DNA from 3 places in the Arthrobacter sp. NPDC057009 genome. Region 1 is predicted to be linked to each of the others. Evidence: riboswitches for the same ligand, from Rfam matches in the RefSeq annotation. Region 1 holds a riboswitch; each other region holds the start of a gene.
What was found. A riboswitch is a leader RNA that binds a small molecule or an ion and turns the genes downstream of it on or off. The one in region 1 is predicted to bind S-adenosylmethionine.

Region 1 (10,024 bases):
GAAACGCCGAAGGCCAGACCATGATCCACGACTGGGTCTACGAGAACCGCGCGATCTACCTGACCGAGCTGAACAAGCTGGGGGCCCGCGTGCAGCTGCTGGACCCGCACCGGATCTACGTCAACGGCCCCACGCGCTGGCGCGCCGCAGAGGTGGGCTGCCCGCCCGCGCTGCGTCCGGCCGCCTGCCTGCTGCTGGCCATGCTTGCGGCCCGCGGCGTCTCCGAGCTGCGCAATATCTACGTCATCGAGCGCGGCTACGAGGACCTTGCAGAGCGCCTCAACACCATCGGCGCCAAGATCGAGTACTTCCAGGACTGACGCTCCTCCCGGCGCGAACGTACACTTGTGGCCCTTGGGAAGCGTTTTCCAAGGGCCACAAGTGTACGTTCGCGCTTCGTCATGTCCGGGACGTTTCGGCTGGTCTGGCGCACAATGTAGGCATGCGGACTTTTGGCGTGGAGGAAGAGCTCCTGATCGTTGATCCGGACAGCGGGGAACCGCTGGCGCTCGCCGATGCCCTGCTGGCGGGCCGCAAACTCGCCGCCGACGAGGCCCCTGGGCGGCCCCTGCTGCTGAAGAAAAAGGCCGGCACCAAGTTCGACGACGACGAAATGGGCTTGAGTGCCGAACTCAAGCTTGAGCAGATCGAGACACAGACCCGCCCGTGCCTGGACCACGCCGAACTGCTGCGCCAGATCCGTGCCGGTCGCTCCCTGGCGGATGAGGCGGCGCAGGCCCACGGCGCCAGGATCGCCGCCCTGGCCACCTCGCCGCTGGCACTGTCCAGCCACACCACACCGGACCCGCGCTACGCCAGAATGCTGGAGCGGTTCGGACTGACCGCGCAGGAGCAGCTCACCTGCGGCTTCCACGTCCACACATACATCGAGTCACCGGACGAAGGCGTTGCAGTGCTGGACAGGATCCGGGACAAGCTGGCCGTCCTGATCGCGCTCAGCGCAAACTCACCGTTCTGGAACGGTGTTGCCACCGGATTCGAAAGCTACCGGACGCAGGCCTGGAACCGCTGGCCGTCGTCGGGCCCGTCTGCCATCTTCGGCAACGTGTCCACATACCGCCGGGTGGTGTCCCGCCTGCTGGAGACTGGCGTGGTGCTCGACGAGGGCATGATCTATTTTGACGCCCGCCTCTCCCGGAACCACCCCACCGTGGAGGTCCGGGTGGCGGACGTCTGCCTCCGCGCCGAGGATGCCGCGCTGATCGCCGTCCTGGTCCGCGCGCTCGTGGAATCTGCGTGCCGGGAATGGCGGGAGGGCGTGGAGCCCGCGCCCGTACCCACGGTGCTGCTGCGGATGGCCGCGTGGCAGGCAAGCAACTTCGGACTGCGCGGTGACCTGCTTGACTTCGGCAGCTTCCGGCCGGCGCCGGCCGCGGACGTGGTGCGCTCGCTGGTCGATTACCTGGAGCCGGTGCTGGCCGAGACCGGTGAGCTGGACCTGGTCCGGCAGGGCGTCGCAGAGATCTTCGCGCGCGGCACCGGCGCTGCGGAGCAGCGCAGCACACGCCAAGTGGTTCTGGACAAAGCAGACCCCGACGACGGCGGGCTGGGTGCCGTCGTCGCGCACGCCGTGCGGGCGACGCTGAAGGGAACCGTAGGGTACGTGGATCCCGACGACGAGGACATTCCGGAACTGCTGCGCGTCCGCCAGCTCTGATCCCACCCGCCCTCCAACCACCAAGCACAGAGCGCGAACGTACACTTGCGGCCCCTGTACGCGCGTTTTTTGGGGCCACAACTGTACGTTCGCGCTGGTGGAACGGGCATGTTTCCGATGGTCATTTTCCGGTAAACCACCTGAAATGTCCGCTGGTTAGTGTGGTGGCATCACAGGAGTCGCACGGGGGAAGGACCGGGACCATGCGCGTAGGAATCATCAGGGAGTTGACCACCAGCGACCGCCGGGTGCTCAACTCGCACGGGAAGCTGCTCCGCGAGACCTTCGGCTTCGACGTGACCACGCGGTGTATCCCGGACCAGCCCTCCGGAGTCCATGACCCCGACTCGTTGCAGCGTGCGGTGCCCAAAGTGGTGGAGCTCGCGCTGGAGATGGCCTCGGACGTAGACGCGCTGGTCATCAGCTGCGCCGCCGATCCCGGCCTGCCGGAGGTGCGGGCGCTGCTGAACATCCCCGTGATCGGTGCGGGCTCGGCGGCTGCTGCAGCGGCCCTTGCCTTCGGCGGCCGGGTGGGCGTGCTCGGCCTTAAGCACTCGGTGCCCGGGCCCATTTCCGATGCCCTGGGTGACCGCATGCTCTTGATCGACGGCGCCGAGAGCGTGGAGACGCCCGACGGTTTCCTGCTGCCGACCGGCATCTTCGACGCGCTCGCGGCCGCCCACATGCTCGTGGACGCCGGAGCCGACGTCATTCTGGAGGCCAGCACCGGGCTGACGAGCATCGGCATGGCGGACGTCCTGCGGCGCAGGCTGGGGATTCCCGTCATCGATCCCGTCACGGCTGCCGGCTCCATGCTCATCTCCGCGGTGGCTTTCCGCGAACTGCAGTCCGTCTGAAACCGGGCCGCCGGAGTCAGGAGCTCCCTGGAACGGCCGGCCGCGGGAACCTGCTTCGGAGAGTGCCCCAGCCGCGCCGGCTTACCATGCCCACGGCGCGGGTGCACAGCGCCCAGTAGGCCACCCCGGCCACGAGCGATGCGGCCACGGCAAGCGCCGGGCTGGTGCCGGCCAGGAGCGGGTACACCAGCCAGTGCACGAGGTACGCATAGAGGGAAGCGCTGGCCAGGAGCACCGTCAGGCGCTGCAGCCCCCTGGGAACGGGGATGGCGGGCAGCCACGTGAGCAGCAGGAGGCCGGCAGCGAGGGTCAGCTCCCGATTCGTGTCCCCGAAGAAGCAGCCGGGAACCGTGAGGACCGCAAGGAGCGACACCACGCAGCGCTGAAGCGCGGTCCGGGACCGGGCGACGGCCCAGCCAAGAACGAAAAGCCACAGTGTGGGTGACGGGTGGGGAATGCCGGGATCAACGATGTCGTAGCGGGAGAGCAGGGCCAGGCCGGTGAGGGCAAGCGGAAAGAGCAGCGGGAACCGCCGCTCCGCCCGGTCCACCCAGGGAATGGCCAACAGGGCCGCCATACCCAGCAGGATGTAGACCAGCACCTCGATGAACCAGAAGTGCCACTGCGTGGTCACCTCTTCGGGACCGACAACGGAGTTCAGCAGCAGGATATTGGCCAGGGTGTACTTGTCGGTCAGCAGGTACGCCACGCCGATGAACGCAATGCTGGGCAGCGCCACCCGTGCCAGGCTGCTGAGCTGGCGCCTGAGCCGCGGGAGCCGTTCCCCGCCAAGCTGGAACCGGGCGAAGTTGTACCCGGCCACGGCCATGAGCACGTGCGCCATCCCCGGCCAGGTCAGCAGCCCGACGTGGGTGCTGACGATGAGCACAATCGCCACGGCCCGGAGCACGATGCTGGTCTCAAGCGGGGCAAAGAACCGCCGCATCCTGCCGGCGGCTTTCCGGCCCTGTTGCTGTTCCAGGTCCCGGACCGGCGTCACGTGCCAGTCGGAGGGGAGGCGGCCCAGCAACTGTTCCAGCCTGACGGAGGTGGCCACGTAGGACAGCGAGTCACCGCCGAGCGAGACGAACGTGTCGCCGTCGGCGATGTCCTCACACTCCAGGGTTTCCCGGAAGATCCGCCGCACGTCGTCGACCGCGGGGGAGCCGCCGTTATCCCGGCCGTCCGGCGCTGCTTTCGCCGATGCTGCTTTCGCCGATGCTGCTTTGGACGGCGTTGCTTTGGGCACTGCCCGGGTTGAGAGGGCAAGAACCGCCGGATAGTCCACCTTCCCGGTGGCCAGGCGGGGGAGATGTTCGACGGCGTGCAGCTCCAGTGCCGCACGGGGCAGCCCGATGCCCTGGGCGAGGACCTTGGCCAGCAGTTGCGTGTCGTGGCTGCCCTCGACCGCCACGACGAGCCCCTGGTCGGTGCCCGCACTGGCCGCCGCAACGCCGAGGTCGGCCAGGATGCGCTCCACCTGGCCCAGGTCCACGCGGAGCCCGACGATTTTGACGAACCGGCTGCGCCGCCCCACCACTTCATAGACGCCTGCCGGATGCAGCCTGGCCAGGTCGCCGGTGCGGAGTTCGTGGACCGTGCGTCCGGCGCCCAGATCCTCCGGGGTTTCCGCGTAGCCGAGCATCACGTTGGGCCCGGTGTAGACGAGTTCGCCGTGCTCCAGGCCGGAGACCGGCTCGATCCGGAATGCGCCGCCCGGCACCGGGACGCCGATGGCGCCGGGGTGCTCGGCAGCCAGCCCGGGAGGAAGATAGGCCATCCGGGCCGTGGCCTCGGTCTGGCCGTACATCACGAACAGTTCCCAGCCCTTCCGGCGGCCGAGTTCGGCATAGCTCCGTACGCGGTCCGGGGCGAGCCGGCCTCCGGCCTGCGTGACATACCGCAGTGAGGGCAGGTCCATTCCGTCAAAGCCCACACGTTCCAGCAGTTCAAAGGTGTAGGGCACGGCTGCGAACGCCGTGGCCTCGCGGGCACGGAAAAGCTCCCAGAAGCAGGGGTCAACAACGGAAAGGTCGGTGAGCACCAGGCCCGCGCCCCGCAGCAGGTGGCTGTTGATCACAGACAGGCCGTAGCAGTAGGACATCGGCAGGGTGGTTGCCGCGCGGTCTGCCGGGCCGATGTTCAGGTACTCGGCAATCGACTCCGCGTTGGCCTGCAGATTGTTGGCGGACAGCCGCACCAGCTTGGGCGAGCCGGTGGACCCGGAAGTGCTGAGCAGAAGCGCCAGGTCCGGATGGAGCTCGTGCCTGCTGCCGGCCCGGCGCTCCTCGAACAGGATCTCTCCGTTGGCGGATCGCAGCACGACGTCGGGGTCGTACGCGGCCACCAGGGATTCCAGTGCCGCCGGCTTGTCCTCCGGAAGCAGGATCAGCGGGTGGCCGGCAACCAGGGCGGCGAGGTAGGCCACCAGGGAGTCGACGTCGTTCGCGGCAGCCAGTGCCACCAGGCGGCGCTGGCTGCCCAGGCGGAGGGCGAGGGCATCAACCCTGTCGGCCAGTCCCCGGTAGGTGAGGGTGAAATTGTCTGAAAGAACTGCGGGCCTGTCCCCGTGGCCTGCGAGATCGGCGGCGAAGGGCACCCGCGCGAAATCAAGCTGCGTGGTCACCGGAAGAGGATAGTAGTTAAGGCTTACCTAAGTAAAACCATTCCCTGGCCTGTTACGGCATGCCATACTCGCTCCGTGAGCGAGTCTTACGAGTTCAGAGCCCCTTTATGGTTGTATCCGGGCGAATCCGCCTGGCATTTCATTACGTTGCCCGTGGATATTGCGGACGAAATCCGTGAGGAGTCCGCGGGGTTCCGCAGGGGGTTCGGCTCGGTGAAGGTGGCGGCAGACATTGCGGGCCACCAGTGGCAGACCTCGATCTTTCCGGACACCGGCAGCGGTTCGTACCTGCTGCCGGTCAAGCGGGCTGTGCGGGCTGCTGCCCGCATCGCCGCGGGCGACGACGTCGATGTCCGGCTGGTCGTCATCACCACCTGAGCCGCGGCCGCCAGGAACAGTCCCGCCAGGAACAGGCCCCCAAGAGCAGGTCCCCAGAGCAGTCGGCTAGGCGGCGCCGGTCCAGCGGGCCGGGGCTGCGGGGGCTGACGGCCTCCAGTGCGCCGCGCTGCTGGTGCCCGAGGCCTCGGCCGGGGTGCGCTTCTTGCCGAATCCCTGCCGGCCGTGGCCGGAGCGGGCTGGAAGAGTCTGGGCCGAGAGAGTCTGGGCCGGCACCGGCGCGGGAACTGCCGCGGAGGCTTCCTGAACCTTCGGTGCTGCCGGCGAGAGGTCCGTGACGAGCCCCGTCCCGGCGCATTCGCGGACGTCGGCAATGCCCGCGGCAGCCGCGCGCTTGTCCTCGAAAGGTGCGGAGACGGCCAGCACGGTTCCATTGGGAGCCATCAGCCGGAACCGGTACTGGGAGTCGGCGTCAACAAAAACTTCAAATACTCCGGCCATGATGTTCCTTCCGGTCAGGGAGGCTGCGCGCAGCGTCTTCGCGGCCACGGCCCCGAACGCATCGCTGCGTCTGTCCTTGGATGGGCTGAACCGACAGGGGTTTGATCGGCTCATCGGTGTTATTAGAGTCTGCCCAGTGCATATGGACCCTACAAGACCGTCCATGTAAACCCTGGGTAAACCCTGCTGGTCCACCCACTAAACCGCCCCCGGGCTCCGTTCTCAAGGACGCCCGAAACGAAGGGACGTGCAGCGCAGCGCGCGTTCACAGCCCGCCATTGGAAGTAACGTCAGATCTGTTTGAGCGCCTGCTCCAGGTCCGCGATGAGGTCGTCCGCGTCCTCCAGTCCGACGGACAGCCGCACCACGCCATCGCTGAGCCCGATCGCGGCGCGTCCTTCCGGCCCCATGGCCCGGTGCGTCGTGGTGGCGGGATGGGTGATGAGGGACTTGGCGTCGCCCAGGTTGTTGGAGATGTCGATGATCTTCAGGCCGTCCAGCAGCGCAAAGGCGGCTTCCTTGCCCGACTGGCCGGCCGTCGTCGCAAGTTCCAGCGTGAGGACGGTGCCGCCGGCCTTCATCTGCCTGGCCGCCAGGTCGTACTGCGGGTGCGACTTGAGCAGCGGGTACTTGACCCAGTTCACGGCAGGCTGGGTTTCCAGCCATTCGGCGAGGCGCAGCGCGGTGGCGGAGGAGTGGTTCACGCGCAGGGACATGGTTTCCAGGCCCTTGGTGAGGACCCAGGCGTTGAATGCGGAGAGCGCCGGGCCCGTGTGGCGCATGAGCTGCTTGACCGGGCCGTCGATGAATTCCCTGGTGCCCAGGATCGCTCCGCCCATCACGCGGCCCTGGCCGTCGATGTGCTTGGTGCCGGAGTAGACGATCACGTCCGCGCCGAGGTCTCCGCAGCGCTGCAGCAGCGGGGTGGCGAAGACGTTGTCCGCCACCACCTTGGCGCCGGCGGCGTGGGCGAGTTCGCTCACCGCCGCGATGTCCACGATTTCCTGCATCGGGTTGGACGGGGATTCGAAGAAGACGGCCGTGGTGGGCACCGAGAGGGCTTCGCGCCACTGCTCGAGGTCCGGGCCGTCCACGAACACCGTCTCCACGCCCCAGCGCGGCAGGATTTCGTTGAGGATCACGAAGCAGGAACCGAACAGCGAGCGGGCTGCGACCACGCGGTCCCCGGCGCCCAGCAGGGCACCCAGCGCGGTGAAAACGGCGGACATGCCGGACGCCGTCGCAAAGCACGCCTCAGTGCCTTCGAGGAGGCGGAGCCGCTCCTGGAAGGTGGCCACCGACGGGTTGCCGTAGCGCGAGTAGACAAAGCGCTCGTCTTCGCCGGTGAAGGCGCGCTCGGCGGCGGCGGCGGACTCGTAGACGAATCCGGAGTTCAGGAAGACAGGCTCGGTGGTCTCCTGGAAATTGGTGCGGTCAAGCCCGCCGCGGACGGCCTGGGTATCGGGGCTCCAGCCGGCGGCGTCGTGGTTAAAGGTCAATTTAGTTCTTTCCCAGGTTCGTCGGCAGGCCGCGGTTCTTCCAGCCGTTCACGGTGCGCTCACCGTAACGGTCGGGCTCGCCCTCGAAGCCTTCGAGGACGTTGTAGGCAGTAAAACCGGCCTGCGTTGCGGCGGTGGCGGCAGCGATGGAGCGCTGGCCGGAGCGGCACAGGAAGAGCAGCTCCACCCGGGTGTCCTCGGGGGCCTGCTGCTTCAGCTGCTCGACGAAGTCGGGGTTGGGAATGCCGCCGGGAAAGGTCCACTGGATGAAGAGGGGATCATTTTCCGTGGCGTTGGTGTCGGGAATGCCGATGTGCGCCCATTCGCCCTCGGTGCGCACATCCACCAGGATGGCGCCCTCCTCAAGCTTGGCCCACGCGTCCTGCGGAGTGATGTCTCCGGCGTAGCTCATGCGTGGCCCTCGTAAACTTCCGCGCTCAGGTCCTCGTCGGAGTCCAGCTGGTCCACGGCGGTGGCGACGGCGGCGTCTGCGGTGGCGATCGCTGCCGGCAGGATGAGGGCCTGGGCCACGATGACGGTGGTGCCGTTGAAGGTGGCGGCAGGGCTGCCGTGCAGCACGTATCCCTCGGCCAGGGCTGCCGAGATGCGCTCACAGAACGCCCGGTCGTCCGGCCCCGTGATGAGGCGGTAGGACAGTTTTTCCTCAGGTTTATCCTGCTGGGACGGCAGCGTTGCAACGGCGGGGGCGTCTGACACGACGGATCTCCTTTTCTCACGCTTGCAGCTCGAAGTGGTCGATATGCCGAGTATTCACCTGAGGCACCCCGCCGTGGAAGGAGGGTTGCCGACCGGCCAGTCAGGGCTTAATGCCGGTACTCATTACTCCCGAAAAAAGTAACACTGACGACGGCGGCGCGCACCGCCGCCGTCGTCATCTTCCGTAACGGACCCCGCGACTTTCCCTGATCCATGGGACTGCCCGGGTTGCTCGCGTTGCCGTTACAAAGCCCGCGGCCGGGAGGATAATGACGGGAGATGAACCGCCGTAACGCCGGATGAAACCAGGCCGCAGTGAATGATTCGACCGCGAATACAGTGACTCCCATGCTGCACTTTGGATGGTTTGTGGGCCATGGCTTCGGGGTCCAGGGCTGGGGGACACCCGGCTACGGTATCGGCTACGACTGGAAGAAACCGGCCCCCTACCAGCACGCGGTCCGCGAGTTTGAGCGGGCCGGGCTGGACCTGTTCATCATTGAGGACTCGCTGACCGTCCCCGACACCTACGGCGGCAGCGCGGAGGTCTCACTGGCGCAGGCGTCCTTTGCGCCCAAACACGATCCGCTGGCGCTGGTGCCGTACCTGCTGTCCGCCACGGAACACCTGGGCATCGTGCCCACCATCAGCGCGTCCTTCTATCCGCCCTTCACCGCGGCCCGGCTGCTGGCCACGCTGCAGCACTTCTCCAACGGCCAGCTTGGCTGGAACGTGGTGACCTCCGGCAGCGACCTTGCCGCGCAGAACTACGGACTGGACCAGCAGATCGAGCACGACCTCCGCTACGAGAAGGCCGAGGAGTTCGTGGACGTCGTCCGCAAGCTCTGGCGCAGCTGGGAACCGGACGCCATCGTGGAGGACGCCCGGGCGGGCATCTTCGCGGACCACACCAAAGTCCGGCCCATCCACCACGACGGGGAGTTCTTCAAAGTCCGGGGACCGCTGAACACCGCGCCGCTGCCGGAGGAGCCGGTGCTGGTGCAGGCCGGGGCCTCCCCGCGGGGCAAGGCCTTCGCCGGTGCGAACGCGGACGTTGCGATCGCCCTGGCCCGCGGCGCGGACGGCATGAAGGCCTACCGGGACTCCATCCGAGCCGAGGCCGCCGCAGCCGGCCGGAACCCCGACGACGTCAAGGTGCTGTTCGTCCTGAAACCCACCGTGACCGGATCCCGGGCTGAAGCGGAGGAACTGCGTGCCGCGCGCCGGGAGCTCACGCAGCGGGACATCGACAGCCAGCTCAACTCCATCTCCTACCTCTCCGTCATCGACTTCAAGCAGTTCGACCTCGACGCACCCCTCCCGGAACTGAGCACCAACAGCAACCAGGGAACGCTGGAGCACTTCTCCAAGGCGGCACCGCCGGGTTCCACGCTGCGGCAGATCCTGCAGGCCCGCAGCGGCGGTGCAGGCGACAGCATCATCGGAACGGCCGATGAGATCGCCGACTACCTCGAGGAAACCGGCACCGCAGTGGGCGGCGACGGGTTCCTCTTCTCCGGCTTCGTGGACCCGGCCACCATCCACGGAGTGCTGGACAGGCTGGCGCCCGTGCTGCGCCGGCGGGGACTGCTGCGGACGAGCTACGGCGACGGCGGCTTGCGCCGGAACCTGCTGGACTTTTAGCGCCATGGCAATGGCCGGGGAAAGCAACGGACTGGCGCCGGGCATCAGCCGCGGCACGTTCCTGATCGGGACGGCCCGCATCCGGGCCGGCGACCTGGCCGCCGCAGCGGCCGATCCGAGCGTGGAGGTGGTCCTCAGCGCCGAAGCCCTGGAGCTCGTGGGGCTG
Region 2 (10,024 bases), on a different contig from region 1:
GATGTCCCGCCCGGGGACGGCATCGCCCATGTAGGACCCGAGCAGGCGCTTGCCGGCACCTGCGAATTGCAGGGCGGGCACCGTCAGCTCGGCGGACGGGTGGGGCAGGCCGACCGAGACTACTGCCCCTCCGCGCGTCACGTGTTCAAGGCAGGAGGCAATCACCCTCGCTGACCCCACCGCCTCAACGGCCGTGTCCACGCCGTCGCCCGTTGCCTCCGCGATCAGGCGGGCAGCGTCCTCGGGCGTGCCAACGGCGGTGGCGCCGCATTTCAGCGCGAGTCCGTGCTTACCCGTATTGGGGTCGATGGCAATCACGGATGAGGCGCCGGCGAGTGCCGCCGCCATGACTGCGGACAGCCCAACGGCACCGAGCCCAAAGACGGCCACCGACTGCCCGGCCGTGACGGCGGCCGTGTTCAGCACGGCGCCCATGCCGGTGAGCACGGCGCAACCGAACATCGCCGCGACGGTGTCCGGGACGTCGTCGTCAATCACCACCACAGACTCCCGCGCTACCACAGCGTAGTCAGCGAAGGCCGAGACGCCCAGGTGGTGGTTGATCCGCTCCCCCGCCGGTGTCCGCAGCAGCGCCTCGCCGTGCAGCAGGTCTCCTGAACCGTTGACTTCCGCTGCCCGGTGGCAGAGGGCCGGCCGCCCGGCTTTGCATGCCCGGCAGTCCCCGCAGCTGGGGACGAAGACCAGGACGACGTGGTCGCCGACAGCGACGCCTTCGACGCCCTCCCCAACAGCCTCAACCCGCCCGACGGCCTCGTGCCCAAGCGCCATGGGAAGGGGCCTGACACGGGAACCGTCCACCACTGAGAGATCCGAGTGGCACAGGCTGGAGTAGGTGATGGCGATGCCCAGCTCTCCGGCGCGGGGTTCCGGCCGGTCCAACTCCTCGATCCGGAGCGCCTGAGCTTCGGCGTAGCCGGTTCCGGAAGGAACGGTGGAATAAAGAACGGCTGCTTTCATGGGAAATCCTGACTTCATCTGATGGCTAACGCCCAACTGCCCGGGCCTGCATGGTGGCGGGCCCGGGCAGCTGGGTCGGCGGTTGTGCCACGGAAGGTGCCGGCGCCTGGGTTGTGGCGCCCCTTCCGGTTCGGCTTGCCTGGCGGCTACTTCTTGGCGGCCGCCAGAAGGTCGGCAGTGCCCTTGGCGTCTGCGGCGTCCACGTCGCGGAGCGAGATGCCCCGTGTTTCCTTGAGGAAGAACACGGCTACTGCGGTCACGATGCAGGCGCCGAGCAGGTACAGGGCCACCGGAGTTGAGGAGTTGAAGCTGCTCAGAAGCGATGTGGCGATGATCGGCGCCATGGAACCGGCAACAATGGAGGTCACCTGGTAGCCCAGGGAAACGCCGGAGTAGCGCATGCGGGTGGGGAACATCTCCGCCATGATCGACGGCTGCCCCGCGTACATGAGTGCGTGGAACAGCAGGCCGATGGTGATGGCAGCCAGAATAACGATGTCGTTGGCGGTGTCCATCATGGGGAAGGCGAAGAAGCCCCAGGTTCCGCCGAGGACGGCGCCCACCATGTAGACCGGACGCCGGCCGAAGCTGTCGGAGAGCTTGCCAACAAGCGGGACGGCGCAGAAGTGGATGAAGTGCGCCACCAGCAGCAGCAGGAGGATCCGTGAGGTGTCCGTCTGGACTACGACCTTCAGGTACGTGATGGAGAAGGTCACCACCAGGTAGTACAGGATGTTCTCGGCAAAGCGCAGGCCCATGGCGGTGAAGACACCGCGCGGGTAGCGGCGGAAAACTTCAGCGACGCCGTAGCCCTTGTGCTCGACCGTGACTTCCTTGCGGGCCTCGATGAAGATCGGTGCGTCCTGGACCTTGGTGCGGATGTAGTAGCCAATGATGACGATCACGGCAGACAGCCAGAAGGCGACGCGCCAACCCCAGCCAAGGAACGCTTCCTGCGAGAGGGTGGAGGAAAGGGTGAACAGCACGCCGGTGGCCAGGAGGTTGCCCATGGGAACGGCGGACTGCGGCCAGCTGGACCAGAATCCGCGGGACTTGTTGGGGCTGTGCTCGGCAACGAGCAGCACGGCGCCGCCCCACTCACCGCCCACGGCGAAGCCCTGGACGAAGCGCAGGAACACCAGCAGAGCCGGGGCCCAGTAGCCGATCTGCGCGAAGGTAGGCAGGCAGCCCATAAGGAAGGTGGAGACACCCACCAGGATGATGCTCAGCTGCAGCAGCTGCTTGCGGCCGAACTTGTCGCCGAAGTGGCCGAAGACGATGCCGCCAATGGGGCGGGCAACGAACCCGACCGCATAGGTCACAAAGGCGGCGATGATGCCGTCCAGTTCCGTCCCCGAATTGGGGAAGAACATCTTGCCGAACACCAAAGTTGCTGCCGAGGCATAGAGGAAAAACTCATACCATTCGACCACCGTGCCGGCCATTGAGGCCGTGACAACTTTTCTCAGGCCCGAGGCCTTAACGTCGGTTTCCTCTGCACGCCTTGCGGCGGAGTGATCCGTACTCATATGTAAACTCCTTCGGCGTCTTCATCGACACCACTGGGACCGTCTTTGGCGAACGTGTGTGAGGTACACCACGAAACGCCGGTTCACACGAGTATGGTCTGCCATTGCCTGCAAGCTCAACGACAAAAAGTGCAGAACGCATCTGCATAAATGCACAAAGCAGCGCGTGGGCTACTTGTCAGTACGCCTCAGCCCAGCAGATGCGCGCGCAACTGCCCGTTCAGCTGGCCGATCTCCGTGAGGAAGCCGTCATGGCCGATCGGCGCCTCGATCATGTGCACGTCAACGTTCCCCGGCAGCGCCTCGGCGAGTTCGAGCGACTGCGCGGGAAAGTACAGCCGGTCGGTGTCCACGGCGGCAATGAAGAAGTCGGCGGTGGCCCGGGCCAGGGCCTCCTTCAGCGTCCCCCTCCCGCGCGTGACGTCATGGCTCATGAGAGCCTCCGTCAGGGCGATATAGCTGTTGGCGTCGAAGCGCCGGACCAGCTTGTTGCCCTGGTGGTCCAGGTAGCTCTCCACCTGGTAGCGGCCGCGGCCTGCCAGGGCATCCGCCTGCAGCGGCTCCTCAGCCGCCTGGGCGTTCCTGCCGAACCGGAAATCGAGTTCGTAGGCGGACCGGTAGGTAATGTGGGCAATCCGCCGCGCGAGCGCCAGGCCCTCAGCGGGTTCCGGGCCGCCGTAGTAGTCGCCGCCGTTGAAGTGGCGGTCCTGCCGGATGGCCAGGGTCTGCGCCTGGGCGAAGGCGATCTGTTCGGCCGTGCTCCTGGCCCCGACGGAAATGACACCGCAGCGGCGCACCCGCTCCGGGAAGGTGACTGCCCATTCGAGGGCCCGCGCCCCGCCCATGGATCCGCCCACGACGGCGTGCCAGCTGCTGATGCCGAGCAGGTCGGCGAGCCTGGCCTCGGCGACGGTGGAGTCCCGGAGGGTCACCAGCGGAAAGCGTGAACCCCAGGGCTTGCCGTCCGGGGCAGGCGACGACGGCCCGGTGGACCCGTAACAGCCGCCCAGGATGTTGATGGAAATGAGGAAGAACCTGTCAGTATCCGCTGGCGCGCCCGGCCCGGCGAGCTGCTCCCACCAGCCCTCCTCGTCCCCGGCACCGCGCGTCACATGGGTACTGCCCGTCAGGGCGTGTTCAACGAGGATGGCGTTGGAACCGTCCTCGTTGAGCGTTCCCCACGTTTCGTAGGCCAGGGTCACGTCCGGCAGGAATCCTCCGGCTTCGAGTTCCAGGCTGCCGATGCTGCGGTACTGGACAGTGCCGTCCGGAACGGGGCCATCCAGAACAGCGCCTGCGGGCGTCTTCCCGGCCGGAGCGTCGGTGTGGCTGACAGAAATCGTCATAGGTAACTACCTCTTCTTACGCGCTTGCCCGCCGTCAGCAGACCGGCAGGCCAGGTCTTCACCCGGGGCACCCCACCGCGGAAGGAGGGTTGCCGGCCAGCAAGCCGGGGCTGTCGCTGGCACTCATGACCTGTTGCCAAGTGTACGAAACAGGCGGACGCCTGCGCGAAGAATGTGACGGCTGTGTGACTCCCGGCCGGAAAACGGGACGGGAGCCACAGGGTCAGGCGGAGACGTCAGGCGCCTTTCGCGGCCCTGAATCCGGCATCGAGGTCGGCAAGGATGTCGTCGATGTGCTCCAGGCCGACGGACAGCCGGACCAGTCCGGGGGCAACCCCGGCAACGCTTTGCTGCTCCGGAGTCAGCTGGCTGTGCGTCGTCGACGCCGGGTGGATGACGAGGGAGCGGACGTCGCCAATGTTCGCCACATGGGAGTGCAGTTCCAGGGCATCCACGAAGCGCTTGCCGGCTTCGGCACCGCCCGCCACGGTAAAGGCCACCACCGCGCCGGTGCCTTTGGGCCCGTACTTCAGGCCGCGCTCATACCAGGGGCTGGACGGCAGTCCGGCGTAGGCGACGGATTCCACATCGTCCCGGGCCTCAAGCCAGCCAGCCACGGCCACGGCATTGGCCACGTGGCGCTCCACGCGCAGGCTCAGTGTTTCCAGGCCCTGCGCGATAAGGAAGGCATTGAACGGCGACACCGCCGAGCCCAGATCGCGGAGCAGCTGGACCCGCGCCTTCAGGATGTAGGACAGATTGGCGCCCAGGGCGCCGCCTGCGCCGAGGTCGCGGGCGTAGACGAGGCCGTTGTAGGTGGGGTCCGGCGTGTTGAAGCCGGGGAATCGTTCCGGGTCCTTACCGAAGTCGAAGTTTCCTGAATCCACGATGACACCGGCAATGGCGGCCCCATGTCCGCCCAGGTACTTGGTGGCCGAGTGCACCACGATGTCCGCGCCCCATTCAAGCGGCCTGATGAGGTAGGGGGTGGACAGGGTGTTGTCCACGATGAGCGGCACGCCGGCTTCGTGTGCTGCCCGGGAGACGCCCTCGATGTCGAGGACGTCCTGCCGCGGGTTGGACACCACTTCGGCGAAAAAGAGCTTGGTGTTCGGCTGGACTGCATCGCGCCACTGCTGCAGGTCGTCCGGGTCCGCCACGAAGGTAACGGAGACGCCGAACTTCTTCAGCGTGTGGGCCAGCAGGTTGTAGGTGCCGCCATAAAGGCTGGGACTGGCCACCACGTGGTCCCCGGCTTCGGCGATATTGAGGATGGCGTACGTTTCGGCGGCCTGGCCGGAGCTCAGGAGCAGCGCCGCAAGCCCTCCCTCCAGGCTGGCGATCCGCTGCTCGACGGCGTCCTGGGTCGGATTGCCGATCCGGGTGTAGATGGGGGCGATCTCGGCGAGCGCGAAACGGTCTGCTGCGCTGTCGGCGCTGGGGAAGACGAACGACGTCGTCTGGTAAATGGGCAGGGAGCGTGCGCCGGTGGCGCCGTCGGGCACCTGGCCGGCGTGGATCTGGCGCGTTTCAAATGACCATGCGTTGGACATGCAGGCTCCTGACGCTGAAGGGGCGTGTGCTGGTCCCGGCACAGGCCCGCGCTTGCCGCCCGGCGGGCGCCGCGCGGCCAGGTCTTCACCCGGGGCACCCCGCCGCGGTGGAGGGTTGCCGGCCAGCGAGCCGGGGCTTTTTTCGCTGGCGCTCATGACCTGCGATCAGTGTAGGAACAGCCCTTCCTCGCGCACAGCTTTGTGAAGAATTTCGTCAAAAGCTGGACATTTCGCAATGTTAGGGCACCCTAAGCTGAGAGCCCCGTCACAAAGTGCCAAGATGAGGGCATGCGCATGGATCACGTCTCTTACGCCTGTGAACACGATGGCCTCGCGGCCACCACCGAACGTATCTCCTCCGCCCTCGGCGTCGAAGCCGTTAAGGGCGGGGTGCACCCCCGGTTTGGAACCCGGAACATGATCATCCCGCTGGCCGGCCACAAGTACCTTGAGGTCGTTGAGGTCCTGGACCACCCGGCGTCGGACAAGGCACCGTTCGGCCAGGCCGTCCGGGCCCGGTCCGCAGCGGGCGGCGGCTGGATGGGCTGGTGCGTCGAAGTTGACGACCTCGCCCCGTTCGAGGAGCGCCTCGGCCGCTCCGCCGTCAACGGCAACCGCAAGTTTCCTGACGGCCGGGAACTTATCTGGAAGCAGATCGGCATCCTGGGGCTCATCGCGGACCCCCAGGTTCCGTACATGCTGAAGTGGGAAGGCGATCCGGAACTGCACCCGTCCAACGCCTATGACAGCAATGTGAAGATGTCCACCCTCACGATCGCGGGCTCCGCCGAGCGCGTGACCGAGTGGCTAGGCGAGCCCGTGGAACGGCCGCTGGAAGACGTCGCCGTGAACTGGGTGGCCCCGCACGGTACACCGGGAATCCTCTCCGTCACGTTCGAAACCGCAGCGGGCGCCGTCACCATCTGACGCGATTCCTGCCCTTCACTTCGGCCGCCATCAGCGGGTGCCAACGACGTCACCCGCCGATGGCGGCCGAATCACTTTTTAATACAGCCCGGCTATTAAAACAGCCCGGCCTAGCCCAGTCCGGCGGCCTTGCCGAACAGGCTGAACCCGACGAAGGCGACAATGTCCAGCAGCGCGTGCGCGATGACAAGCGGCATCACCCGGCGGGTCTTCGTGTAGACCCACGCGAACACCACGCCCATAACGGCGTTTCCGATGAAGGGCCCGAACCCCTGGTACAGGTGGTAGGTGCCGCGCAGCATCGACGAAACGAAGATCGCAAGGGGTACGGACCAGCCGAACTTGCCGAACCGGTCCAGCAGGTAGCCCACCACAATGACTTCCTCCACGACCGCGTGGCGCAGGGCAGACAGAATCAGCACGGGCACCGTCCACCAGTAAGCGTCCAGGCCGCTCGGGATGATCGCCGTCGTGATGCCGAGGGCGCGGCCGGCGGCATAAAGCCCCAGCGACGGGAGGCCGATCAGGGCGGCCAGCCCGAGACCCTGCAGCAGGTCCTTGCCGGGCCTGGCAAAGTTGAAGCCCAGTTTCCGGAAGGCGGAGCCGCCGTCCTGTCCTAGTCCGGAGTTGGACTGGCGCTGGTCGGTCAGGAAGTAGATGACCAGCAGGACCGGCACCAGGGCGAAGATGATGTCCAGGAGCTGATAGGTCAGGTCGAAGTATTCGCGGGTGCTCTGTGACCTGTTGAGCGTGGACGTCCCCTGCGCCAGCGGCGCCCGGGTCATCTTGTCCAGCAGCTGCACCACGGAATAGACGGCTGATTGCCCCAGCGACAGCCCAAGGACAATCCAGACTTCAAACCGCAGCCGGCGGCGGGAAGGAACCAACATGTTCCTATCTTGCCTGCACCCGCTGGTACTTTCCTGTCAGCCTGCCTGTTCCTGCCGCCGTCGTGCATTCCCGTCCAGCCCGTCGGTGCCGGTCCAGCTGCGCTGTAACCCTGCACAGTGACCCTATGCTGGGGAGCTATGAGCGCTCCCGGGAAAATCATCATGATCCGGCACGGCCAGTCGGCCGCCAACGCGGACACCTCCATCTACAACAGGGTGCCCGACTACCGGATACCGCTGACGGAACTTGGGCTGGAGCAGGCGAAGGCCGCCGGGGAGCGCGTCCGGCGCGAGCTCGACGGCCGGAAGGTGAGCGTCTACGTTTCACCGTACCTGCGCGCGTACCAGACCCTGGAGGCACTGGACCTGGGCTCCCTGACGGAACGGGTGATCGAGGAACCGCGGCTGCGCGAACAGGACTGGGCCAACTTCCAGATCTCCGGCGACATCGAGGACCAGAAGGAGCTCCGCAACGCCTACGGCCACTTCTTTTACCGCTTCCGGGAAGGCGAATCCGGTTCGGACGTCTACGACCGGATCTCCTCCTTCATGGAAACCCTGTACCGGCACTGGTCCAAGCCGGACTACTCCCCCAACAGCCTGCTGGTCACGCACGGGTTGACGATGCGGCTGTTCTGCATGCGCTGGTTCCACTGGTCCGTGGAGTACTTCGAGTCGCTGAACAACCCGGATAACGCCGAGATCCGCATGCTGGTGCGCAACGGCGAGGGCAAGTATGAACTCGATACGCCGTTCACGCAGTGGGTGGACCGGAGAGTGGACGAGACGGTGCTGGACGCGCCTCCTGTGATCTTCTGACGCCTTCTATTCCGGGCGCCCGATTAGGCACCGGTTTCCGGCGGCCGCCGGTTTAGGCGCCGGCGACGATCACTTCGGTGCCGCGCGCCTCGAACGCAGCCTTGTCCGCCGCGGAGATGCCGGCGTCGGTGATGAGCCGGGTGAAATCGTAGCCGTCCATGGTGGCGAACGCCCGGCGGCCCACTTTCGAGGAGTCCGCGATCACGTAGGAGACACTGGCCCGGCTGGCGAGCAGGGCGTTCACCGTGGCCTCGGCCTCGCCCGTGTTGGTGGGCCCCACCTCGGCATCGACGCCGTTGACCCCGATGAAGGCGATGTCCAGCACCACCTTCTGCATGATGATGTCCGTGTACGGGCCCACGAGTTCATACGACCGGGTGTTGAGGATGCCCCCGGTGACCATCACTTTGATGTTGGGCCGGACGGCAAGCTGCGAGGCGATGTTGATGGCGTTGGTCACCACCGTGAGCGTGGGCTGGTTCGACGGCGAGTTAAGATCTTCGCGGGTGGCCAGGATCTGCGCGAGGGCGGTGCTCGTGGTGCCGCCACACAGCCCGATGACCATGCCCGGGGCGATGAGGGCCGAGGCAGCGAGGGCGATCTCCTGCTTGGCCACGGCGTGGTCGTCCCGGTTGTACCTGCCGGGAAGGTCATAGGCCAGAGCGCCCGTGGTGGCGCCGCCGCGGGTCCGCGTCAGCAGCCGCCGCTTGGCCAGGCTGTCCAGGTCGCGCCGGGCCGTAGCGGGCGAGACGCCGAGCCGCGTGACAATCTCCTCAACTTCCACTTGGCCGGCTTCGGCAAGGAGATCAAGGATGGCCGTCAGTCGGTCGGTGCGGGTCATGCGTGGCCTTTCAAAATCAAAACCGTCACAAGAAATGACGTTTTTTGATTGTAGCAGACCTCTTATGATCAGCTTCCGTCACTACGGTGCGGAGGGTGGCTGCTGTAAACGGCCCCGCCCGACACTACCGTGCCCGCACCCCCGCGCGCCAAACGGCGTGGGTGAGCGGCATGCCGGGCCGGTAGGCGAGGTGCGTGGCGGAGGGGGCGTTGAGGACGTGCAGGTCCGCGCGGTGTCCGACGGCGATCGAGCCCACCGCGCGTTCGCCGTCGGCGTCGTTTCCGGACTCGCGCCGCAGCGCCAAGGCACCGCCGTACGTCGCCGCCCGCACGGCCTCATGCACGCTCAGGCCCATTTGTAGGACTGCGGTGGTGACGCAAAAGGACATGGAACTCGTGTAGGAGGTGCCGGGATTGCAGTTGGATGCCAGTGCGATGGGCACGCCAGCATCCAGCAGCTGCCGTCCGGGGGCCAAGGGCTGCCGCGTGGAGAGGTCGCAGGCCGGCAGGCAGGTGGCCACTGTTCCGCGGCTGTCTGTTCCGCGGCTGTCTGTTCCTCGGCTGCCCGTTCCAGCGGCATCCCAGCCGGACCAGCCGGCGGCGAGGTTGGCGATGTCCTGCTCCGAGAGATAGTTCACGTGGTCAACGCTGGCTGCGCCGAACTCCACCGCGAGGCTGACACCAGGGCCGTGCCCCAGCTGGTTGCCGTGCACCCGCAGCCCCAGCCCGGCGTCGCGGCTGGCCTGCAGCACGGCGCGGGACTGCTCCTCGGAAAAGGCGCCCCGTTCGCAGAACACGTCGGCCCAGCGGACATATGGGCGGGCGGCCTCCAGCATGGGGCCGCAGGCGAGCCTGGTGTATTCGTCCGCGTCAATGCCGGCCGGCACGAGGTGGGCGCCCAGGTACGTGACCTCGTCCGCCACCGTGGAGGCGATACGGGCGCTCCTGGCCTCCTGCTCCACATCCAGGCCGTACCCGGTTTTCGTCTCCAGGTACGTGGTGCCCTGGGACACGGCTTCGGCGACGCGGCCCTGCGCCAGCCTTGTGAGGTCATAGTCGCTGGTGTTCCGGGTGGCGTTCGTCGTGACGGCGATGCCGCCCGCGCTGTACTCCTCCCCCGCCATCCGCGCCTCGAATTCCGC
Region 3 (10,024 bases), on a different contig from region 1:
TCGCGATCGTGGCGTCCTTCATGGCGATCCTCGACAGCTTCGTTGTCAGCCTGGCGCTGCCTGCCATCGGCCGGGAACTCGGCGGCGGCCTCCGCATCCAGCAGTGGGTGGTGGATGCCTACCTCCTGACACTCGGTGCGCTCATTCTGGCGGCCGGCTCGCTGTCCGATCACTTTGGACGGGTGCGTGTGCTGCAGTGGGGGCTGGGCGGTTTTGCCCTCACCTCGGTCCTTTGCGGGGCAGCGTGGTCCGGGGAAGTGCTGGTGGTCAGCCGGGGACTGCAGGGCGTCGCGGGAGCACTCCTCGTTCCCAGTTCGCTGGCGCTGATCGTCAGCCACTTTGACAGCGGCGCCCAGGGGGCGGCCATCGGCAAATGGTCGGCGTGGACAAGCGCCGCCGCCATCGTGGCCCCGTTGATCGGCGGCTTGTCCGTGGACGTGCTGTCGTGGCGGGTCATCTTCTTCGTCAACGTCCTGCCTGCGGCTGCCATCTGGCCCGTGCTGGCAAGGCTACGGAAGACCGGCACCGTTCCCGCTGCCGCTGGCAGCATCGACATTGCCGGCGCGTTGCTGGCCGTCATCGCGCTTGGCGGGCCGGTCTACGCACTGATCGAGCAGGGCACGGCCGGCTGGGGCAGCCCGCAGGTCTGGCTGCCGCTGGCCGCCGGGCTCCTGGCCACTGTGTTTTTCCTCATCCATGAAGCCCGCGCGGCCGCCCCGCTACTGCCACTTGGCATGTTCACGGTCCGGAACTTCGGCTGGGGCAACATCGCCACCGCCGCGATTTACGGCGGCCTTTCCCTCGGGTTCTTCGCGCTGGGCATCTATATCCAGCAGGTGGGCGGCATGAAAGCGACCACCGCCGGACTGGCGCTGCTGCCCTCCACGCTGATCCTGATGCTGCTGGCCTCGTTCTTTGGAAAACTCGCCGGCAAGTACGGGCCGCGCTGGTTCATGACGGCCGGGCCCGTGCTGTGCGCCGCCGGGTTCCTGCTGACACTGTCCGTTGGCGGCTCCCTGAACTACTGGACCCAGATCCTGCCCGGGCAGCTGGTCTTCGGCCTCGGCCTTTCCATGACGGTGGCACCATTGACGGCTGCCATCCTGGGCTCCGTGCCGGAAAAGCAGGCCGGCGTGGGCTCGGCCGTGAACAACGCGGTCTCGAGGATCGCGGGCCTGGTGTGCATCGCATTTACGGGCTTCATCGTCGGCCCGGAGCTGACGACGCCGGGCCTGCACCGCGCGCTGCTGGCCACCGCCGCGCTGCTCTTGCTGGGGGCGGCCTGCTCCGCCGTCGGAATCCGCAACCCCGCGCCGGCTAGCCGCCGCTGATCGCGATTCCCGCCCACGCCGCAGCCAGGCCCAGCAGCAGGTTGGCCAGGACATTAACGACGGCGGCAAGGTAGCGCCGCTCACTGGCCAGCCGGACTGTTGCCGTGGTCCAGGAACTGAAGGTGGTCAACCCGCCGGCGAACCCGGTGGCAAGGGCGGAACGCCATTCGGGGGCGAACGATGCGGTGAGCCCCATGGACAGCCCGATCACAAACGAGCCGGCCACGTTCACCAGCAGGGTGGCCCAGGGCCAGTGCCGCCGCGGCGAGGGGTAGCCGGCCAGCCAGCCGTCCACGGCAAACCTGAGCAGCGCCCCGCCGATGCCGAATAGACCCACGAGGAGCGCCGTCACGGATTAGCCTCACGGGCAGCGCCGATTGCCTTGCCGGTCCGCCAGCCGGCGGCCGCCGCCGCCAGCCCCAGCAGCACGGACAGCCCCAGGTAGAGCAGCCCCAGGCCCGGCAGCCCGGCACGGGTCAGCTGGTCCGCGGAAAAGACGACGGCGGAGAAGGTAGTGAAGGAGCCGAGCACACCGGGCCCGACGGCGGCGCGGAGCCAGAACGCGGTGCGGGGACGCGCGATCCAGATGGTGGTGAGGGCCGCCAGCACGAAGCTGCCGAGGATATTGATGCCCAGTGTGGCCCAGGGCAGGTCTCCCGGACGGTCGGGGAACAGCAGTCCCAGCGCGTACCGGAGTTCCGTGCCAAGCAGTCCGCCGGCGGCCACGGCTGTCCACACCCGCCAGCCATAACCGGAGCCGGTCGCGGCGGCGGTGCCGGTGCGGCCTGCCAGGGGGACCCGCACCTGAGGCTACAGGCCGGCCATGCGGCAGCCGGGGTGGGCGGAGTCGCTGTGGATCCAGAGCGCGGAGGCCACTTCGTCGGCGAGGTCAACGTCCCGGCTGGTTCCGGGGGACCCGATTCGCACCACGAGCGCGCCGCCGAAGGGCCTGCGGCCCCGCACCTCGACGTCGGCATCGAGGCTGATCTGTTCCGCGGCCAGGTAGCGCAGCAGATCCGGGTTCTCGTCACTGATCCGGGTGATCCTGCCGGTGTGGCCGTCATCGAGCTCGATCATCCGGTGGGCGGACGGCATCCTGACAGTTCCGTCAGCCGAGGGGATGGGGTCGCCGTGCGGGTCCCTGGACGGGTTGCCCAGCCGGGCGGCCAGCCGCTCAATGAACGTGTCCGAGACCGCATGCTCCAGCTGCTCAGCCTCGTCATGGACTTCATCCCAGCTGTAGCCGAGGTCCTTGACCAGGTACGTCTCAATCAGCCGGTGCCGGCGGACCATGGAGAGGGCCAGCCGGACACCCTGGGGCGTGAGCGTGATGGCACTGTAGGGCTTGTGGAGGACCAGGCCCTGGTCCTTGAGCTTGCGCACCATCTCGGAGACCGAGGAGTTGGCCACACCGAGGCGCTGTGCAAGCTGGGTGGAGGTGATGGGCTTGTCCTGCCATTCCGTGAAGGAATAGATGACCTTAACGTAGTCCTCGATCGAGGAGGAGGGCGTACTGGTCTTCACAGCTTCAAGCCTACCTGCTGCCACCACGGCGTTCCGCCCTGACCGCCCGCCAGGTCTGGGTGAGGTAGGGGAGCTGCAGCAGCTCGCCGTCGGCATGGCCGAGGTGCTCGTGCAGGTACCAGGTCAGGTTTCCGGTCACCTTCGCGCGGGTGGCATCGTTGGCCGCGAGGTAGTAGCTGCGGGACTTGGCCAGTTCGAGGATGTCGTCCGGGGTGACGGGATCCTCCCACCTGGTCAGGTGGCTTTCCAGGGAGGTGAATTCCGGGCCGATCCTGGGCCTGAAGTCCGGTTTGTGGACGTCCCCGGCGTGCATGATGCGCGACAGCCGGTGCACCCAGGGTACTGACGTGTCCAGCTGGTTCCAGATCAGGCCCAGTACTCCCTGGGGCCTGAGGATGCGGGAAATCTCCGTGCTGGCCCGCAGCGGATCGCACCAGTGCCACGCCTGGGCAACGCTGACGACGTCGAACGCCGCCGAGGGCAGCCCGGTTTCCTCAGCGGTCCCCACCACGGCATGGACCGCGGGGCAGTCACGGCCCAGCTGCTCCAGCATGTCCCGGGAAGGGTCCACGGCGCTGACCTCGAGCCCGCGGTCCACCAGCAACGCGGTGAATTTGCCCGTTCCTGCGCCGAGGTCAGCGGCGGTACGGGCCCCGGCCGGAATAAGCCAGCTGGCGGAGTCCTCCGGGTAGCCCGGACGGACGCGGTGGTAGTGCTCGCCGCCGTCCTGGAAGCTCTGTCCAAGCTCCTGCCGCCGGCCGTGATGAAGTTTGGGACCGCCCCGTGCCACGCACAGTCTCCTTATACCGACGTCGAAAATTACCCTTCGAATTTACCGTACGGGGAGCGGGAGGTGCTTAGTCCTGGGTGCGGGTTAGTCCTGGATGCCGATCAGTCCTGGACACACGGTGCGGCGCCGGCGGTGCCGGGCGTGTTGGGCGCCCACTCGGGGTAGGTGCGGGTGTCGTTCGCCGGAACCCAGCGCCCGGCGTCCACCACGTAGTCCCAGCCGAGGCCCGAGCGGCGGAGCTCCTCGATGCCGGCGAGCAGCCGCTGTGCGTCCTCGAGCCGTGAACCCACGCCGAAGCTGGCGCGCAGGGACCCGGACGGCAGTCCGAGGCGCTTCAGCAGCGGGTGGGCGCAGAAGCGTCCGTCGCGCAGACCCACGCCGTGTTCGGCCGACAGGTAGGCGGCGACCAGGCCGGCGTCGTAACCCTCTACCGAGAAGTTGACTACGCCGATGGCGTCGTCCGGGTCGCTGTCCGCGAAAATCTGGTGGACGGTGACGCCGTCGATCTGGCGCAGTCCCTCGACCAGGAAGGACCGGATGCCGGCTTCATGGGCGTGCCATTCCTGCGGATCAAGGGCGGCGATGACCTGGGTTGCCCGGGCCAGGGTGGCAGCGCCGAGGACGTTCGGTGAGCCGCCCTCGTGGCGGGCGGGGCCGGTGGCCCAGCTGACGCCGTCGAGCCGGGCCTCGCTTACGGCGCCGCCGCCGGCGAGGTGGGGGGTGCCGGCGTCGAGCCAGTCGGGACGGCCGATGAGGACGCCGGCCCCGAAGGGGGCGTAGAGCTTGTGGCCCGAGAAGGCGAGGTAGTCGACGTCGTCCGCGGCGATGTTGACGCGGCGGTGCGGCGCGAGCTGGGCGGCGTCCACCACGATGCGGGCGCCGTATTCATGGGCCAGCGCGGCGAGGCGGCGGATCGGGAGGATTTCGCCCGTGACGTTGGAGGCGCCGGTCACGGCGAGGAGGCTGATGTCGCCGTGCTCCAGTTCGGCACGCAGGCTGGCGATGGTGGCTTCAAGCGTTTCGGAGGCCACCACGCTGCGGTGCGGCACGCCCTGCCACGGCAGCAGGTTGGCGTGGTGCTCGATGTCCAGGTACAGCACCTCGCCCGTGTGGTGGTGGTCCTCCACGGGCAGGCAGCCGGCCAGCAGGTTGAGGGAGTCGGTGGTGTTCCGGGTGAAGATGACAGCGTCATCGGCGCGGCCCCCCACGAATTCGCGCACGATGTTCCGCGAGTTCTCGTACACGGAGGTGCTGATCTGCGAGGCGTAGCCGGCGCCGCGGTGCACGCTCGCGTAGAACGGCAGGATCTCGTTGAGGTACGCGGAGACGACCGACAGCGCAGGGGCGGAGGCGCCATAGTCGAGGTTTGCGTAGCGGACGTGGCCGCCCTGTATCAGCGGGGCTTGGATCTCTGCGCCGGTGACGGCGGCCAGGGGGCGGCGGGCGGCGGCGAACCGGCCGTCCAGCGCGAGGGCGTCGGGGGTGGAAGCAATGATGGCAGTCGTCATGGGACCTCACTGGGATAAGGACCCCGTGTGACGGGGATCCGCGCTTGCCGGGTCCGTTCCGGATCGGCCTGGTCGTCACCCGGGGCACCCCACCGCGAATGGAGGGTTGCCGGCCAGCTAACCGGGGTTTAGCGCTGGCACTCGTGACCTGTTACGAGATTAGGACATCGGCAGAGGCGATGAAAAAGCCGGTTGGAATGTTAAGCGGATTATTACGCGAACCGGATATAGGGCCTGCTGCCGAAGAAACGACGGCGGCCGCCCCCAAAAGCGGGCGGCCGCCGTCGTAATGTTCAGCGCCAGGGCGGTGGTGGGAGAAAACCTAGAGCAGGTCGTCCAGCTGCGGGTTCAGCCGCTTCAGGACTTCCGAGTGCAGGATCGAGTTGGTCGCCAGGGCGTTGCCGCCGAACGGGCCGTCCGTGCCCTCGAGGGAGGTGAAACGGCCGCCGGCCTCCGTCACGATCGGCACCAGCGCCGCCATGTCGTACAGGTTCAGTTCCGGTTCGCAGGCGATGTCCACGGCCCCTTCGGCCACCATGCAGTAGGACCAGAAGTCGCCGAAGGCGCGGGTGCGCCACACATCCTCGGTCAGCTGGAGGAACTCTTCAAGGTTGCCGCGGTCTTTCCAGCCGCCGAGGCTGGAGTAGGAAAGCGAGGCGTCGGACAGGCTGGACACGTTGGACACCTTGAGCCGGGTGGCGGCCGCGAGGGATCGGCCCGAGTAGGCGCCGGCGCCTTTGGCCGCCCACCAGCGCTTGCCGAGCGCCGGGGCGCTGACAACGCCCACCACAGGTTCTCCCTCGTCGACGAGGGCAATCAGCGTGGCCCAGACCGGCACCCCGCGGACAAAGTTCTTGGTGCCGTCGATGGGGTCGATGATCCAGCGGCGGGAACCGTGGCCGGAACTTCCGAACTCCTCACCGAGGACGGCGTCACGGGGACGGGAGCGTGACAGTTGGCCGCGGATTGACTCCTCGGCGGCCTTGTCCGCATCGGTGACCGGCGTCAGATCTGGCTTCGTCTCGATCTGAAGGTCCAGTGCCTTGAACCGGCTCATGGTCTGGTCGTCCACGGAATCGGCCAGCACATGGGCAAGACGCAGGTCATCGTTGTACGTTGAAGCGGGTTGGGTCATGGTTCCAAACTACCCTCAAAGGCCCGGCACGGCGGGGAGGCAGCGGCCGGACAGCGCCGGGGGCGGCTAGCCGACGCTGCCGAGTTCCTTGGTTTCCTGGGCCTCAGCGCGCGGGTCGGTGCCCAGCAGGCGGCGCAGGGACGCGAGCCGTGCTGCTCCCGAGGGGCCGGCGTGGCCGGCTTCCACCCACGCGTCCACGCCGCAGTTGACGGCGGTGGCGTCGTGTTTGCACCCGCGTTCGCAGGCCTCCGTGCCGGGCTCAAGGTCGGGGAAGGAACGCAGGATTCGGTCCGGATCGACGTGCGCCAGTCCGAAGGAGCGGATGCCCGGCGTGTCGATGATCCAGCTGCCCGCCGGGGCGTCGGCGAGCTTGAGGGCAAGGGCCGACGACGACGTGTGCCGTCCGCGGCCCGTCACCGCGTTCACGCCGCCGGTGGCCCGTTCGGCGCCCGTCAGCGCGTTGACCATGGTGGATTTTCCGACGCCGGAATGGCCCAGCATCACCGTCACCTTGCCGTCCAGATGGGCGCGGAGATCGGACACGGCGGCAACGTCGAGCCGGGCGGAGAGGCCGTCGTCGGACCGGGCGTCGATGCCGGACGCGTCGGCATCGGCAGTGCGGCTGATGATCACCGGAAAGTCGAGGTGCCGGTAGTTGCTCAGCAGCTCGGTCGGATCCTTGACGTCCGCTTTGGTGACGAGCAGCAGCGGCTCGATCCCGGCGTCGTAGGCTGCCACCAGCGCCCGGTCGATGAAGCCGGTGCGGGGTTCCGGGTTGGCGGCGGCCACAACCACCACCAGCTGGTCGGCGTTGGCGACGACGGCGCGTTCCACGGGATCGGTGTCGTCGGCGCTGCGGCGCAGCAGGGTCTTGCGGTCCTGGATTTTCACCAGCCGGGCCAGGGTGTCCGGCGAGCCGGACACGTCCCCCACGAGGGAGACGAAGTCTCCGGCCACCACGGGGGAGCGGCGCAGCTCGCGGGCGCGAGCGGCAATGACCGTCCGCTCGTGGCCCGAGTCCTCGCCGACGACGGCGGTGTAGCGGCCCCGGTCCACGGTGATGATCCGGCCGGTGACGGCATCCTCATGGCTTGGGCGGTCCTTCGTCCGGGGCCGGGAACCCTTTTTGTTCGGCCGGATCCGGACGTCGGACTCGTCCCAGGAATCAGTGCTGCGTGCCACCGGTGGTCCCCGCGGTATTGGTAACAGCACTGTTGGTCACACCGCTGCCCCGCTGGGCGAGCATGTCCGCCCACAGCTTGGGGAAATCGGGCATGGTCTTGGACGTCGTGGCAATGTCCTCCACCTCCACGCCCCTGACCGCCAGCCCGAGGATGGCTCCGGCGGTGGCCATCCGGTGGTCCGCATAGCTGTGGACGACGCCGGCGTGCAGTTCCGCAGGCCGGATGATGAGTCCGTCGGCAGTTTCCTCTGAATCGCCGCCGAGCCGGTTGATCTCGGTGACGAGCGCGGCGAGCCTGTCCGTTTCATGTCCGCGAAGGTGGGCGATGCCGCTCAGCCGTGACGGTCCGGATGCCAGGGCGCAGAGCGCGGCGACTGTGGGCGCCAGTTCGCTGGTTTCGGCGAAGTCCGCACCCTTGATCTCGCTGCCGCCGGTCACCGTCAGGGTACCGTCGGCCAGGGTGACCGTGGCCCCCATATCGGTCAGGATGCTGCGCCACATGTCGCCGACCTGCGTGGTGTGCCCGGGCCAGTCCGGAATCCGGACAGTACCGCCGGTGGCCAGCGCGGCGGCCAGGAACGGGCCGGCGTTGGACAAGTCCTGCTCGATGCGCTGGTCGAACGCGCGGATCGGGCCGGGGCTGACAACCCAGTGGTTGGGCGTGGAGTCATCCACCGCCACGCCCGCGCCGCGCAGCACGGCGATGGTCATGTTGATATGGTCCAAACTCGGGACCGTGCTGCCTGAATGTTCAAGGTGCAGGCCGTCGGCGAACCGTGCACCGACCAGCAGCAGGGCGGAGACGAACTGCGAGGACGCACTGGCGTCGATGACGAGGTGCCCGCCGCGGACCTGGCCGGAGCCCTCGACGCGGAACGGCAGCGAGGCGGGCGTGCCGCCGTCGTCGCCCGTTACGGCTACTCCGAGCGCTGAGAGCGCGTCGATGATGGTGCCCATCGGCCGTTCCCGGGCGTGGGGGTCGCCGTCGAAAAGGGTGGCGCCAGAGCGCAGTGCCGCCAGAGGCGGTACGAACCGCATGACTGTCCCGGCCAGGCCGCAGTCGATGGCGACGTCCGCGCCGCCGGCGTTGGCCGGAATTGGCGTCACCTCGAGGTCCGGGCCAAAGGCGCCGTCGCCCGGGACTTCCCGGATGTCGGCGCCAAGCTGGCGCAGGGCGGCGATCATGAGCGCAGAGTCCCGGGAGTGCAGCGGTGCCCGGAGCCGGGACGGCCCGTCGGCCAGCGCGGCAAGCACCAGATACCTGTTGGTCAACGACTTGGAGCCCGGTACGCGGACTGTTGCGTCAACCGGCTGTTCCGCAAATGGCGCGGGCCAGTGCGGAGCAGCGCCGGAGTGTTCAGCGGACGCGCCCATGGGTGATGCTGCCATTCCTGCTTATGCCCCTACCGCTTGGTCGACGGCCCTGCGGACTGCCTTGTCGGCCCGGCGGACAGCCTTGTCCGCGCTGTGCAGTTTCTTGCCGGTGGTCTTGCGGGCGTCGGCGGCGAGGTGGGTCGCTGCCTTCCGGGCGTCGGCGGCGAGGTGCTCTGCACGCCAGGCCAGGCTGGGCTTGCCCGCTGTGTCCACCGAGGCCAGCATCACGCCGCCGGTGAGTGTGATGTTCTTGAGCAGCTGGTTCCGGCGCGCTTCGCGGCCTTCCTTGCTGCTGATGTCGGCGCTGCGCCATTCAACGAAGGCGTTCAGTGCCGAGATGACGGCCAGTACCGAGGCTGCCAGCCGTGCCGACTTGCCGAGGGCGAAGAGGACGCCGGCGCCCACCTGCGTGCCGCCGATGATCCGGGCAAGGACCCTCTCGTCAGTCTGGAACGGCAGGGCTTCAGCGGCACGGCGCAGGAGGGGCGACAGTTGCTGCGCGGTGTCGTCCGCATTCCTGAGCTTGTCCGTGCCGGCGAGGATGAAACTTGAGGCCAGCATCGGCCGGGCAAAAAAGCGGACAAAGGACATGAATTTCCTCCTGGATGGCCGAGCCGCGGTGGCCGCGGCGGAGTCGGTTCTAGTCTTGCACTTTTGCGGAATATTTGCCCACCGCGCGTCGTTGTGCTCTTTGGCCGGAAACGATAGGCAGGCGGTGTCCTGTTGCCGTTCCCGGTGTTCAGCGGCGGCTGGGGGATGGCCGGAACCGGCAGGAGCACGGACCGCTGCACGAACGCGGGTCTTTTCGACGGGTCTTAGCAGGCGGAGTGGAGATGGAGCATTGACTTTGGTGAAGGAAGCTGTGGGGGTGCGAAGTCCCGCCAGAATGCGGCCGTTCGTGGTGTCCGAAGCTGGCGCGCTGGAGTCAGGAAGTGCCTTCCCCGCTCCGGGCGGGCTTCTTGGCCCGGACTATGGCACGGCACGCCGCCAGGGGCGCCCGGCGCCGATCAAAGTAGACTTGAATGCAATGAGCACCGTGGACCCGGCCCTGCAGGCCGCACAGGAGGACGCCGCCAGCGGCATCCCGGAGAATGGCACGTCGCCCGCTGCTGAAGCGGCAGAGGATATCGACGTCGGTTCGGAGAGCACTGAAGCGCGCCGGGCGCGGTTTGAGCGCGA

Region 2: it holds a riboswitch for S-adenosylmethionine, as region 1 does, so the genes downstream of both, ACFTR6_RS06285 (homoserine O-acetyltransferase) here and ACFTR6_RS15205 (DUF1737 domain-containing protein) in region 1, are expected to answer to the same signal.
Region 3: it holds a riboswitch for S-adenosylmethionine, as region 1 does, so the genes downstream of both, ACFTR6_RS01295 (aminotransferase class V-fold PLP-dependent enzyme) here and ACFTR6_RS15205 (DUF1737 domain-containing protein) in region 1, are expected to answer to the same signal.

Annotation. Positions count from the first base shown of each region.
Region 1 is NZ_JBHUSB010000014.1:75,305-85,328, reverse strand. Features, by position in the region: gene ACFTR6_RS15245 (UDP-N-acetylglucosamine 1-carboxyvinyltransferase) at 1-320, shown strand, start outside; gene ACFTR6_RS15240 (glutamate--cysteine ligase) at 443-1,678, shown strand; gene ACFTR6_RS15235 (aspartate/glutamate racemase family protein) at 1,882-2,535, shown strand; gene ACFTR6_RS15230 (AMP-binding protein) at 2,552-5,161, opposite strand; gene ACFTR6_RS15225 (DUF1905 domain-containing protein) at 5,105-5,539, shown strand; gene ACFTR6_RS15220 (YegP family protein) at 5,606-5,998, opposite strand; gene ACFTR6_RS15215 (O-succinylhomoserine sulfhydrylase) at 6,289-7,497, opposite strand; gene ACFTR6_RS15210 (rhodanese-like domain-containing protein) at 7,499-7,909, opposite strand; gene ACFTR6_RS15205 (DUF1737 domain-containing protein) at 7,906-8,214, opposite strand; SAM riboswitch class IV at 8,228-8,342, opposite strand; gene ACFTR6_RS15200 (NtaA/DmoA family FMN-dependent monooxygenase) at 8,563-9,858, shown strand; gene ACFTR6_RS15195 (aromatic amino acid ammonia-lyase) at 9,863-10,024, shown strand, end outside.
Region 2 is NZ_JBHUSB010000004.1:141,443-151,466, reverse strand. Features, by position in the region: gene ACFTR6_RS06295 (alcohol dehydrogenase catalytic domain-containing protein) at 1-978, opposite strand, end outside; gene ACFTR6_RS06290 (MFS transporter) at 1,125-2,507, opposite strand; gene ACFTR6_RS06285 (homoserine O-acetyltransferase) at 2,696-3,853, opposite strand; SAM riboswitch class IV at 3,869-3,984, opposite strand; gene ACFTR6_RS06280 (bifunctional o-acetylhomoserine/o-acetylserine sulfhydrylase) at 4,090-5,406, opposite strand; SAM riboswitch class IV at 5,450-5,566, opposite strand; gene ACFTR6_RS06275 (VOC family protein) at 5,695-6,333, shown strand; gene ACFTR6_RS06270 (CPBP family intramembrane glutamic endopeptidase) at 6,444-7,223, opposite strand; gene ACFTR6_RS06265 (histidine phosphatase family protein) at 7,362-8,042, shown strand; gene ACFTR6_RS06260 (DeoR/GlpR family DNA-binding transcription regulator) at 8,095-8,883, opposite strand; gene ACFTR6_RS06255 (amidohydrolase family protein) at 9,008-10,024, opposite strand, start outside.
Region 3 is NZ_JBHUSB010000001.1:268,226-278,249, reverse strand. Features, by position in the region: gene ACFTR6_RS01320 (MFS transporter) at 1-1,331, shown strand, start outside; gene ACFTR6_RS01315 (fluoride efflux transporter FluC) at 1,318-1,683, opposite strand; gene ACFTR6_RS01310 (fluoride efflux transporter FluC) at 1,680-2,135, opposite strand; gene ACFTR6_RS01305 (metal-dependent transcriptional regulator) at 2,142-2,855, opposite strand; gene ACFTR6_RS01300 (class I SAM-dependent methyltransferase) at 2,866-3,645, opposite strand; gene ACFTR6_RS01295 (aminotransferase class V-fold PLP-dependent enzyme) at 3,747-5,153, opposite strand; SAM riboswitch class IV at 5,189-5,302, opposite strand; gene hisN (histidinol-phosphatase) at 5,476-6,288, opposite strand; gene ACFTR6_RS01285 (ribosome small subunit-dependent GTPase A) at 6,355-7,470, opposite strand; gene aroA (3-phosphoshikimate 1-carboxyvinyltransferase) at 7,454-8,845, opposite strand; gene ACFTR6_RS01275 (DoxX family protein) at 8,867-9,436, opposite strand; gene ACFTR6_RS01270 (sigma-70 family RNA polymerase sigma factor) at 9,873-10,024, shown strand, end outside.